Sagittula sp. P11: one gene and its partners. The protein of the gene in region 3 interacts with the protein of the main gene of each other region in a pairwise test. Links are inferred from orthologs where the notes say so. Each region holds a gene or a part of one and is shown on either strand. Other genes may lie near its edges.

Region 1 (2,878 bases), 420 kb from region 3 along the record:
CCGCCGGGATGGCCGCCAGAAGGCCGAGGCCGGTGGCCAGCAGCGCCTCGGCGATGCCCGGCGCGACCACGACGAGCGAGGTGTTCTGCGTCTCGGCGATCTGGACGAAGGCGTGCATGATCCCGAAGACCGTACCGAACAGGCCGATGAACGGCGAGGTGGAGCCGACCGTTGCCAGCACAGGCAGCCCGCGCTGCAGCTCGTCCGCCTCCTTCTGGATGGCCACGTCCATGGAGCGGTCGATCCGGCTTTGCGCGTTGGCGATGAGCGCGCCGTCCTCGCGGTGCGAGCGGCGCCATTCGATCATGCCGGCGGCAAACACGCGTTCGGACCGGCCCTTGGGCTCCGGCCCCAACTGGTCGAACAGCTCGTCCAGCGGTTCTCCGGACCAGAACATGCGGTCGAACCTGGAGGCCTCGCGGCGGGCGGACCGATAGCTGACGAACTTCTCGATGATGATTGCCCACGACCAGATCGACGCGGCGATCAGCATGATCATCACGAGCTTCACGGTCAGCGTCGCGCGTGCGAACAATGCCCAGAACGAGAAGTCTATGCCCTGCGCGAGGGCAAGAGTGTCTGCTTCCATGAACCTGCTCTTTCGTTGTCGGCCCTGTTGGGGCTCTGATTTGCCACACATGTAACGGAAATACAGGCCATTGACCACGGGTTTGGCGATTCTGCGCCGCGGCACGGCGCGCATGCGCGAATCCCTGCCACCGCTCACGGAAAATCGCGTTTACGCGGTCTGCCTGTTCGGATTACTGGCGTAACGAGGCATATTTTGCCACGGGAGGAAGCGATGAGGGAAACCAGCCAGGCCGCAATACAGGGGCAAGGTCACGACACGCGCTATTTGCGCGCCGTTCTGGGCAATGTCGCCGAAGTCTACGAGACACACCTCGGGCGGCATGACGCGGAACTTTTCATGGCCGAGTCCGCCTATACCCTCGCGGCGGAGCTTGGCGCCAATGCCATCCGGAAAGCCCGACCCGGCCGCCCCACCATGGCGCATGTGGCGCGCGAGGTGGATACCGCCATCGCCTGGCTCGACGAGGACGTCACGATCGCCGAGGCGTCGGACCAGCAGATGACGCTGCTGTCACCCGGACCTTCGGGGGCGCGGTCTCGCTTCATGATGAACCTCTACCTCTTCGGCCACATCGCCGCCGATGCGCTGGGATACGTGCGCGTCGTGCTGCACGAAAGCGCCCCCGGCAGCAACGAGCCGTGGAAGATCGTCATCCACACCAGCCGCACCGGCGGCGGGGCCGAGTTCCGCTCCCGTTACCGGCTGCCGGACTAGCCTTGCCAGCGTGCAGCCGGGGCGCGCGTCAGTGCACCTTGAGCCGCAGCGCCGCGGGCAGGCGCACCGGGTGGCCGTCCGATGTCACGCAGACCGCCGTCACCTCTGCCCGGAAGACGGGGACTTCGCCGCGCAGCACCTCCTGCGCCATCACGAGCCGGACGCCGGTGATGCTCCGCACGAAGGTGCGCACCTCCAGCCGGTCGTCGAACTTGGCGGTGGCGAGGTAGTCGGCCTCGATCCGGCGGACCACGAAGACGATGCCGTCCTTCTCGCGCATGGCGTTCTGGTCGAGCCCCTGCTCGCGCACCCAGTCGGACCGGGCCCGTTCGATATACTTGAGGTAGTTGGCGTGATAGACGATCCCCGCCATGTCGGTGTCTTCGTAGTAGACCCGGATGGGATAGATGTGCATGGCCCCGTCCCCTTGCTGCCGTCCGGTCGAAGGGGTAGCCGCTGACCCCGCATCGCGCAAGATCACCGCTTTCGCCGCCCCACGGCCGAACGGCTGTGAAATGCGGGCGGGCGCTTGGCCACCCAGTCCAGGAAACGCTGCATGTCCGGATGGGCGCGCAGCTTGCCCACGGTCGAGAGGTCGCGCGCCAGTTCCGGCTCGGTGAACCGGGCGTGGATCTCCGAGTGACAGATCTGGTGGAGCAGCACCGTCGGCCCGCCCTTGCCGCCTTTCAGCTTCGGGACCAGGTGGTGAAGGCTCTGCTTTGCCTCCGACGGGATCGGACGCAGGCAGAGCGGACAGATCGGATCGGCCATGGCGGCTCCTTTCACCGGGACCATCTGGCCGGAAGGGTGCCGGGATCAAGCGTGCAAGCCCCCTGTCGCGCCCCGCACGCCGCGGGTAAGGAGAGGTCATGACAACCCTGCCCCCTTCCCCGGACCGCTTCGCGCTGGTCATCGGCGGCGGCCCCGCGGGCCTGATGGCCGCCGATGCGCTGCTGTCCGCCGGTGTGCCGGTGACGCTGGCGGAGGCCAAACCCTCTGCCGCGCGCAAGTTCCTGATGGCGGGCAAATCCGGGCTGAACCTGACGAAGATGGAGCCGTTCGAAACGTTCCTGAAAGCCTACGGCGACCGCGCGCCGCTGCTGGAACCGATGCTGACGGCCTTCGGCCCTGAGGAGGTGCGCGGCTGGGCCGAAGGGTTGGGCCAGCCGTGCTTCACCGGCTCCACCGGGCGGCTCTTTCCGAATGCCATGAAGGCCTCGCCACTGCTCCGGGCTTGGCTGGCGCGGCTCGACGGCATGGGGCTGGTCCGCCACACCCGCTGGCGCTGGAAGGGCTGGGAGGGCGGCGCACCCCGCTTCGACACGCCCGACGGCACGCACACGCTGCGCCCCGCAGCCACGGTTCTCGCCCTCGGCGGCGCCAGCTGGGCGCGGCTCGGATCGGACGGCGCCTGGGCCGACGTCCTGCGGGCCGAGGGCATGGACATCGCCCCCTTCGCCCCGTCGAACGCAGGACTTCAGGTCGATTGGTCGAACCACATGGACCGCCACTTCGGCGCGCCGCTGAAGAACGTCATTTTCCGCGCTGGCCCGCTGGAAAACCGCGGCGAGG
Region 2 (3,056 bases), 390 kb from region 3 along the record:
GCGCGGAACGCCGTGCGGCGCTCCGGCGACAGGCTGGCGATGTCGGTTTCGCCCCATTGCACGCGACCCTTCGCATCGAGCAGACCGCTCAACGCGTTCAGGAAGGTCGACTTGCCGGCGCCCGATGGCCCGCGCACGCCCAGAAGGCCGCCCGCGGGCAGGTCAAGCTCGGGGAGCGTCAGCAGAACCCGCCCCCGGCGAGAGGCGACGGTCAGGTCACGGACGTGCAGGGCGAGACCCATGTCAGGCGCGCTCGTATGTGGCGTTCGTCAGTCGGGCCATGCTCAGGAAGCCGGTGTCGGGGTCCTTGTAAGCACCGAGGGTCAGGTCGCCGCGCACGGCAAGCTTCACGTTGAAGGGTTCGACGTCGACGATCCGCTTCGTGTAGATCGCGAGGATGTCGTCGGGCCACTCTGCCTCCGTCTCGCAAAAGGGGCAGACGGCCATCGGGCGTTTCGTCAGCACGAAAAAGCGCGACTCCGCCTTCAGCGGCGGGGCCATGAACCCTTCGAACAGGATGCGGCTGCCGGAGGCGTCCTGTGCGAACGAGGAGAAATCGCCGTTCTTCTCGTAGAGTTCGCGGATCTTGGCAGGTCCGTCGGCGGCCCGCGCGAGTGTCGGCAGAAGGAAAGGCGCGGCGAGAACGGTTGTCAGGGCGGTGCGGCGGTCCATGGTCCGTCTCCTTGGTCTGGTCTGTCTAACGTGTCCCACATGTCATGTCGGACGAACAGGGCCGCCCCGGAACAGGGCGGCCCCTCTCAGCCTGCGCGGCCGTTTATTCTGCGTCCACCGCGTGCTTCATCACGTGGAAGATCACGTTCTGCTCGATGGTGGAGTCGAGCAGATGCGACCACGGGCCCTTGGCATAGACCGACACGTCCTCGCCCGAATGGGTTTCCGAGGACATGGGGATCAGTGCCTGCTGGACGTAGTCGATGTCGGTGGCCTCTTCCTGGGTCAGATCGCCGCGCGAGCCGGTCCAGTCGTTGCTGCCGTCGGTCGGTTCCTTCAGCACGGAACCGGCGCCGTTCAGGTAGCCCAGCACGGTGTAGGGCTTGCCGTCGGCGGCGGTCAGCGGGGTGCCGTCGTTGGCCTCGCCTTCCTTCGACACGCCCATGCACAGGCCGAGGATGTCGGAGCCGCGGCCGCAGTAGCCGTTGAACGCGATGGCGTGTTCGTGGTCGGCGGTGACGATGATCAGCGTGTCGGCGTCATCGGTCATCTCGTCGGCCAGCGCCACGGCCTCGGCAAAAGCAACGCCGTCGGACAGGGTGCGGTAGGCGTTGCCGTCATGGTTCGCGTGGTCGACGCGGCCCGCCTCGACCTCGAGGTAATAGCCGTTCTCGTTCTGCGACAGGAACTCGATGGACTTGCGGGTCATGTCGGCCAGCGAGGGTTCGTCCTCGTCGGCGCGGTCGGCCTCGTATTCCATGTGGCTGTCGTTGAACAGCGCGAGGATCGGCGCATCCATGGTCAGCGCCTCGAAGCCGGCGGTGTCCTCGGCGAACTGCGCGCCCAGGCCGGTGGCCCGGTCGATCAGGTTCACGCCATCGGTGCGGCGGCCCTTGGACTGACCGTTGGTCTCGCCTTCCGGCAGGAAGAAGCGGCCGCCGCCGCCCATGGCCATGTCGATCACGCCCGCTTCCATCTGGTCGATCAGCTGGGTCGCGATGTCCTTGGAACCTGCACAGTCGCCCTCGATCTCGCCTTCCCAGTTGCGGTTGGCGGTCTTGGCGTAGACGGCCGCCGGGGTGGCGTGGGTGATACGCGCGGTCGAGACGATGCCGACCGACTTGTCCATGCCCGAGACGATCTCGGCAAAGGTGGTCAGGCGGTTGCCTTCCTCGGTGGTGCAATCGTCGTGGATCGCGTTCTCACCGAGGTTGATGAGGTTGAAGCGCTGCTTGACGCCGGTGTTCAGCGCGCCCGCGGTCGGTGCGGAGTCCGGGGTCTGGGCGTTGATGTTGTAGGTCTTGACCAGCGCCGAGTACCACTCTGGCGTCTCGTAGGGGAGGACGTTCTCTTCGCCCAGCATGCCCTTTTGCTGGCCGTCGAACAGGCGCACGGCGTAGTTGGTGCCGACACCGTTGCCGTCTGCGACAAAGACGATGACGTTCTTGGCGCGGCCGGTGTTGGGCTGGCGGGCCAGCATCGCTTCGATGTGCGACTGACCGGCGGTGTACCAGTCGGAACCGGCCTGCGGCAGGTCCATGGCATGGCTTTCGGCAAATGCGGAGGTGGCGGCCAGAATGGCGGCCATCGACACGAGGGTCTTTTTCATCGGGTTGCTCCCAGTTGGCATTCTACAGCCTGCCGATAGGGCCGCGAGGTCTCGGCAGTGTGACACCCTCGTAACGGATTCATGAAACGCAATCATTCCGCAGTCCTGCCCCACCTTGGACGCATTGGACTGCGAGAAGATGATCGGAGCCGTTCCAACCTCGATGCGCATGTTATCTCATCGCGTAGCCGCAATGTTATTCAGTAACGTTTCGTTGTCAACGGGAATTTTTGGAACGTTCTGCGGGGTTTAGAGGAAGACGGCGTCGAAGGCGGCGACGATCTCTGCCCCGCGCTTCCCGATGTCCTCGGCGGTCCGGCCCGGTTTGAAAAGCTGCGATCCGATGCCGAAGCCGGACACGCCCGCAGCGTGCCAGTCGGCGAAGTCGTCCGGCCCGACGCCGCCCACGGCAAACGTCTCGGTCCCCGCAGGCAGCACGGCCTTCAATGCAGACAACCCGTCAGGGCCAAGCTTGGACGCGGGGAAGAACTTCAGCCCGTCGGCCCCGTTGCGCAGGGCGGTGAAGGCCTCTGTCGCGGTGAACACACCGGGATAGGAGGCCATGCCCGCCTGCTTGGTCGCCACGATCACGCGCGGGTTGCAGTCCGGCGACACGACCATGCCCGCGCCGATGTCCTTCAGCCGCAGCACATCGGCCGGGTCCAGAACGGTGCCCGCGCCGATCAGCGCGCGATCCCCTGCACAGCGGACCATGCGCGCGATGCTGTCGAACGGCTCCGGCGAATTGAGCGGCACCTCGATGCGGGTGATCCCG
Region 3 (3,342 bases):
CGTCAGTTCCAGCAGCTTGGACATTCCTTGGCTCCTGTCCTTTAGGGTCGGGGACGAAAATCGCTCGGAAACGTGGCCATCGTTGGGCTGCAAGGCGGACAGATCGCGGCGTTTCACCTATTTGGCGAAAAAATTAAGGAATTGTCACGGGATAATGCAAGAAACGAAGGGGTGCCCGTGGGTCACGGACACCCCTTTCTTAACCATTTGCGACTCGGGTCAGGTCAGGCTGCCGTGGCAGTGCTTGAACTTCTTGCCCGAACCGCAGGGGCAGGGATCGTTGCGGCCGGGGTTGCCCCAGGTCGTCGGATCGGTCTCGTCGAACGCGGGCGCCGCGCCGTCGGGGGCGGTGGCGTTCTCGTCCGGCAGGGCCGCCTGTGTGGAGGCCGCGTCGGCACGGGCCTTGAGCGCGCGCTGCATCGCCTCCTGCTGCTGGCGCAGCTCCTGCATCATCTTCTGGCGCTCTTCCTCGGTCATCGGGCGGACCTGCGCGAGCTGTTCGGTCACCGTCTCCCGCAGGCTTTCCAGCAGGTTCTGGAAAAGCTGGAAGGCCTCGGTCTTGTACTCGTTCAGCGGGTCGCGCTGCGCGTAGCCGCGGAAGCCCACGACGGAACGCAGGTGTTCCAGCGTCAGAAGGTGCTCGCGCCACTTCTTGTCGATGGTCTGCAGCAGAACCTGCTTCTCGATGGAGCGCATGGTCTCCGGTCCGAAGGCTTCCTGCTTCTCGGCCATGATCTTGTCGGACTCGTCACGCAGCCGTTCGGCGATAACGTCCTGATCGACGCCGTCCTCGTCGCCCCATGCCATCAAGGGAGCATCGACGCCCAGCTTCTCGATGCAGGCGGCGTAAAGGCCCTGCATGTTCCACTGGTCGGCGTAGGTCTTCGGCGGGCAGTAGGTATCCACCAGCTCGTCGATGATGTCGTGGCGCATGTCGGTGACGATCTCCGACAGGTCCTTCGCTTCCATGATCTCGCGCCGCTGGGCAAAGATGACCTTCCGCTGGTCGTTCTGCACGTCGTCGAACTTCAGCAGTTGCTTACGGATGTCGAAGTTGCGGCCCTCGACCTTCGCCTGCGCGCGTTCGAGCGACTTGTTCACCCAAGGGTGCACGATCGCCTCGCCTTCCTTCATGCCGAGCTTGCCCAGCACGTTGTCGAGACGGTCGGAGCCGAAGATCCGCATCAGGTCGTCTTCGAGCGAGAGATAGAAGGAGGAGCGGCCCGGGTCGCCCTGACGGCCCGAACGGCCGCGGAGCTGGTTGTCGATGCGACGGCTTTCGTGACGCTCCGTCGCCAGCACGAAGAGACCGCCGGCCTCCTTCACGGCGCCTTCGTCGGCGGCATGGGCCTGCTCGATCTCGGCGCGGATCTCGTCGGGGTTGCGGTCCGGGTGGGCGGCGATGGCCTCCATCACCTTGAACTCGACGTTGCCGCCCAGCTTGATGTCGGTGCCGCGGCCCGCCATGTTCGTCGCGATGGTCACCGCACCCAGCTTGCCGGCGTCGGCGACGATCTGCGCCTCCTGCTCGTGCTGGCGGGCGTTCAGGACGTTGTGCTTCAGCCCGACTTCCTGAAGCATGCGGCTCAGCATTTCGGACTTCTCGATGGAGGTGGTGCCGACGAGAACCGGCTGGCCCTTCTTGTGCGCCTCGCCGATCTCCTCGACGATGGCGGCGTACTTCTCGCGCGCGGTGCGGAACACCTTGTCGTCGTCGTCAATGCGGGCGATCGGGCGGTTGGTCGGGACCTCGACGACGCCCAGGCCGTAGATTTCCATGAATTCGTCGGCCTCGGTCACGGCCGTACCGGTCATGCCGCCCAGCTTGTCGTAAAGACGGAAGTAATTCTGGAAGGTGACCGACGCCAGCGTGACGTTCTCAGGCTTGATTTCCAGCCCTTCCTTGGCCTCGATGGCCTGGTGCAGGCCGTCCGACAGGCGGCGTCCGGCCATCATGCGGCCGGTGAACTCGTCGATCAGCACGACCTCGCCGTCGCGGACGATATAGTCCTTGTCCTTCTGGAACAGCTTGTGCGCCCGGATCGCCTGGTTGACGTGGTGCACGACGGTCGTGGATTCCGGATCGTAGAGCGTCTGCCCCTCAGGCAGAAGGCCGCGGGCGTGCAGGTGCTCTTCGAGGTACTCGTTGCCCTCGTCGGTGAAGGTCACGTTGCGGGTCTTCTCGTCGACCTCGTAATGCTCTTCCACCAGTTCGGGGATCAGCTTGTCGACGGAGATGTAAAGCTCGGACCGGTCCTCGGAGGGGCCGGAGATGATCAGCGGCGTCCGCGCCTCGTCGATCAGGATGGAGTCCACCTCGTCGACGATGGCGTAATAATGGTCGCGCTGGTGGATCTGGTTCAGCTCCGACTTCATGTTGTCGCGGAGGTAGTCGAAGCCCAGCTCGTTGTTCGTCGCGTAGGTGATGTCGCAGGCGTAGGCCTGGGCCTTCTCGTCCTCGGGCTGGCGCGGATAGACCGTGCCGCAGGTCATGCCGAGCGCGTTGTAGACCTTCGACATCCATTCGGCGTCGCGCGTGGCGAGGTAGTCGTTCACCGTGACGATGTGCACGCCGCGCCCGGTCAGCGCGTTCAGGTAGGCCGGGAAGGTGGCGACCAGCGTCTTGCCCTCGCCGGTCTTCATCTCGGAGATGTTGCCCTGGTGCAGGAAGATCCCGCCCATCAGCTGCACGTCGAAGGCGCGCAGGCCAAGCGCCCGCCTCGCGGCCTCGCGGCAGTTGGCGAAGGCTTCCGGAAGGATGTGGTCAAGGCTTTCGCCCTTCGCCACGCGTTCCTTGAATTCGGCGGTTTTCGCGATCAGGCCGGCGTCGTCGAGCTTCTCGAACTCGGGCTCCAGCGCGTTGATCTTTTCCACCAGCGGGCGGGTGGTCTTGATCTTGCGGTCGTTCGGCGTTCCGAACACCTTGCGCGCGATTTTTCCCAACATGCCTGGTTACCTGTTCCCGGTTTCGTGTGCGGCATCTGCTTGCCCGCCTCGTACCGAGCCCATATGACAGGCTAGGAGACCGGCCACGCAGGGCCCTTGCGGCATGTAGTCGGCAGGCCGGAAAGTGTCAACGCCGCCCGCTATCACGGGACAGGCATCAGGAGGACGGTATGTCTAAAACCACGCAAGGTCGGGTCACTCTCACGCTCAGCACGGCGCTGCTTGCGCTGACGTTGGCGATGCCCGCGGCGGCGGAAAGCGCCGGACAGGGAGAGGAAACCACGACCGAAGGCCACTCGATGGATGCGACCGGGCAGGGCTCCGGCATGATGGCCGAAGGCGCGGCCGCTGAAGAGCCGGCCGAGGAGGCCGCCCCGTTCACCGCCGAAGACCTCG

The links. The genes of interacting proteins can lie anywhere in the genome.
Region 1: the proteins of secA (region 3) and ybgC interact in binary tests that used the Escherichia coli proteins (3 or more experiments, as listed by UniProt). The link is inferred for Sagittula sp. P11 from one-to-one orthologs.
Region 2: the proteins of secA (region 3) and CDO87_RS09550 interact in binary tests that used the Escherichia coli proteins (3 or more experiments, as listed by UniProt). The link is inferred for Sagittula sp. P11 from one-to-one orthologs.

Annotation. Positions count from the first base shown.
Region 1 is NZ_CP021913.1:2,765,604-2,768,481, reverse strand. The notes cover bases 29-2,824. They hold ybgC (tol-pal system-associated acyl-CoA thioesterase), read right to left. Parts: upstream 1,722-2,824; coding sequence 1,335-1,721; downstream 29-1,334. Other genes in these bases: CDO87_RS13365 (TIGR03862 family flavoprotein), read left to right, coding at 2,176-2,824; CDO87_RS13370 (HNH endonuclease), read right to left, coding at 1,784-2,077; CDO87_RS13380 (hypothetical protein), read left to right, coding at 803-1,306; tolQ (protein TolQ), read right to left, coding at 29-589. Outside these bases: more of tolQ, read right to left, coding at 1-28; more of CDO87_RS13365, read left to right, coding at 2,825-2,878.
Region 2 is NZ_CP021913.1:1,947,974-1,951,029, reverse strand. What follows is about bases 29-3,002. They hold CDO87_RS09550 (alkaline phosphatase), read right to left. Parts: upstream 2,282-3,002; coding sequence 776-2,281; downstream 29-775. Other genes in these bases: CDO87_RS09545 (2-dehydro-3-deoxy-6-phosphogalactonate aldolase), read right to left, coding at 2,531-3,002; CDO87_RS09555 (hypothetical protein), read right to left, coding at 244-672; CDO87_RS09560 (ABC transporter ATP-binding protein), read right to left, coding at 29-242. Outside these bases: more of CDO87_RS09560, read right to left, coding at 1-28; more of CDO87_RS09545, read right to left, coding at 3,003-3,056.
Region 3 is NZ_CP021913.1:2,340,933-2,344,274, forward strand. Bases 20-3,279 are described here. They hold secA (preprotein translocase subunit SecA), read right to left. Parts: upstream 2,947-3,279; coding sequence 220-2,946; downstream 20-219. Other genes in these bases: CDO87_RS11340 (translocase), read right to left, coding at 20-24; CDO87_RS11350 (peptidylprolyl isomerase), read left to right, coding at 3,117-3,279. In the rest of the region: more of CDO87_RS11340, read right to left, coding at 1-19; more of CDO87_RS11350, read left to right, coding at 3,280-3,342. UniProt on the Escherichia coli protein: Required for protein export, interacts with the SecYEG preprotein conducting channel.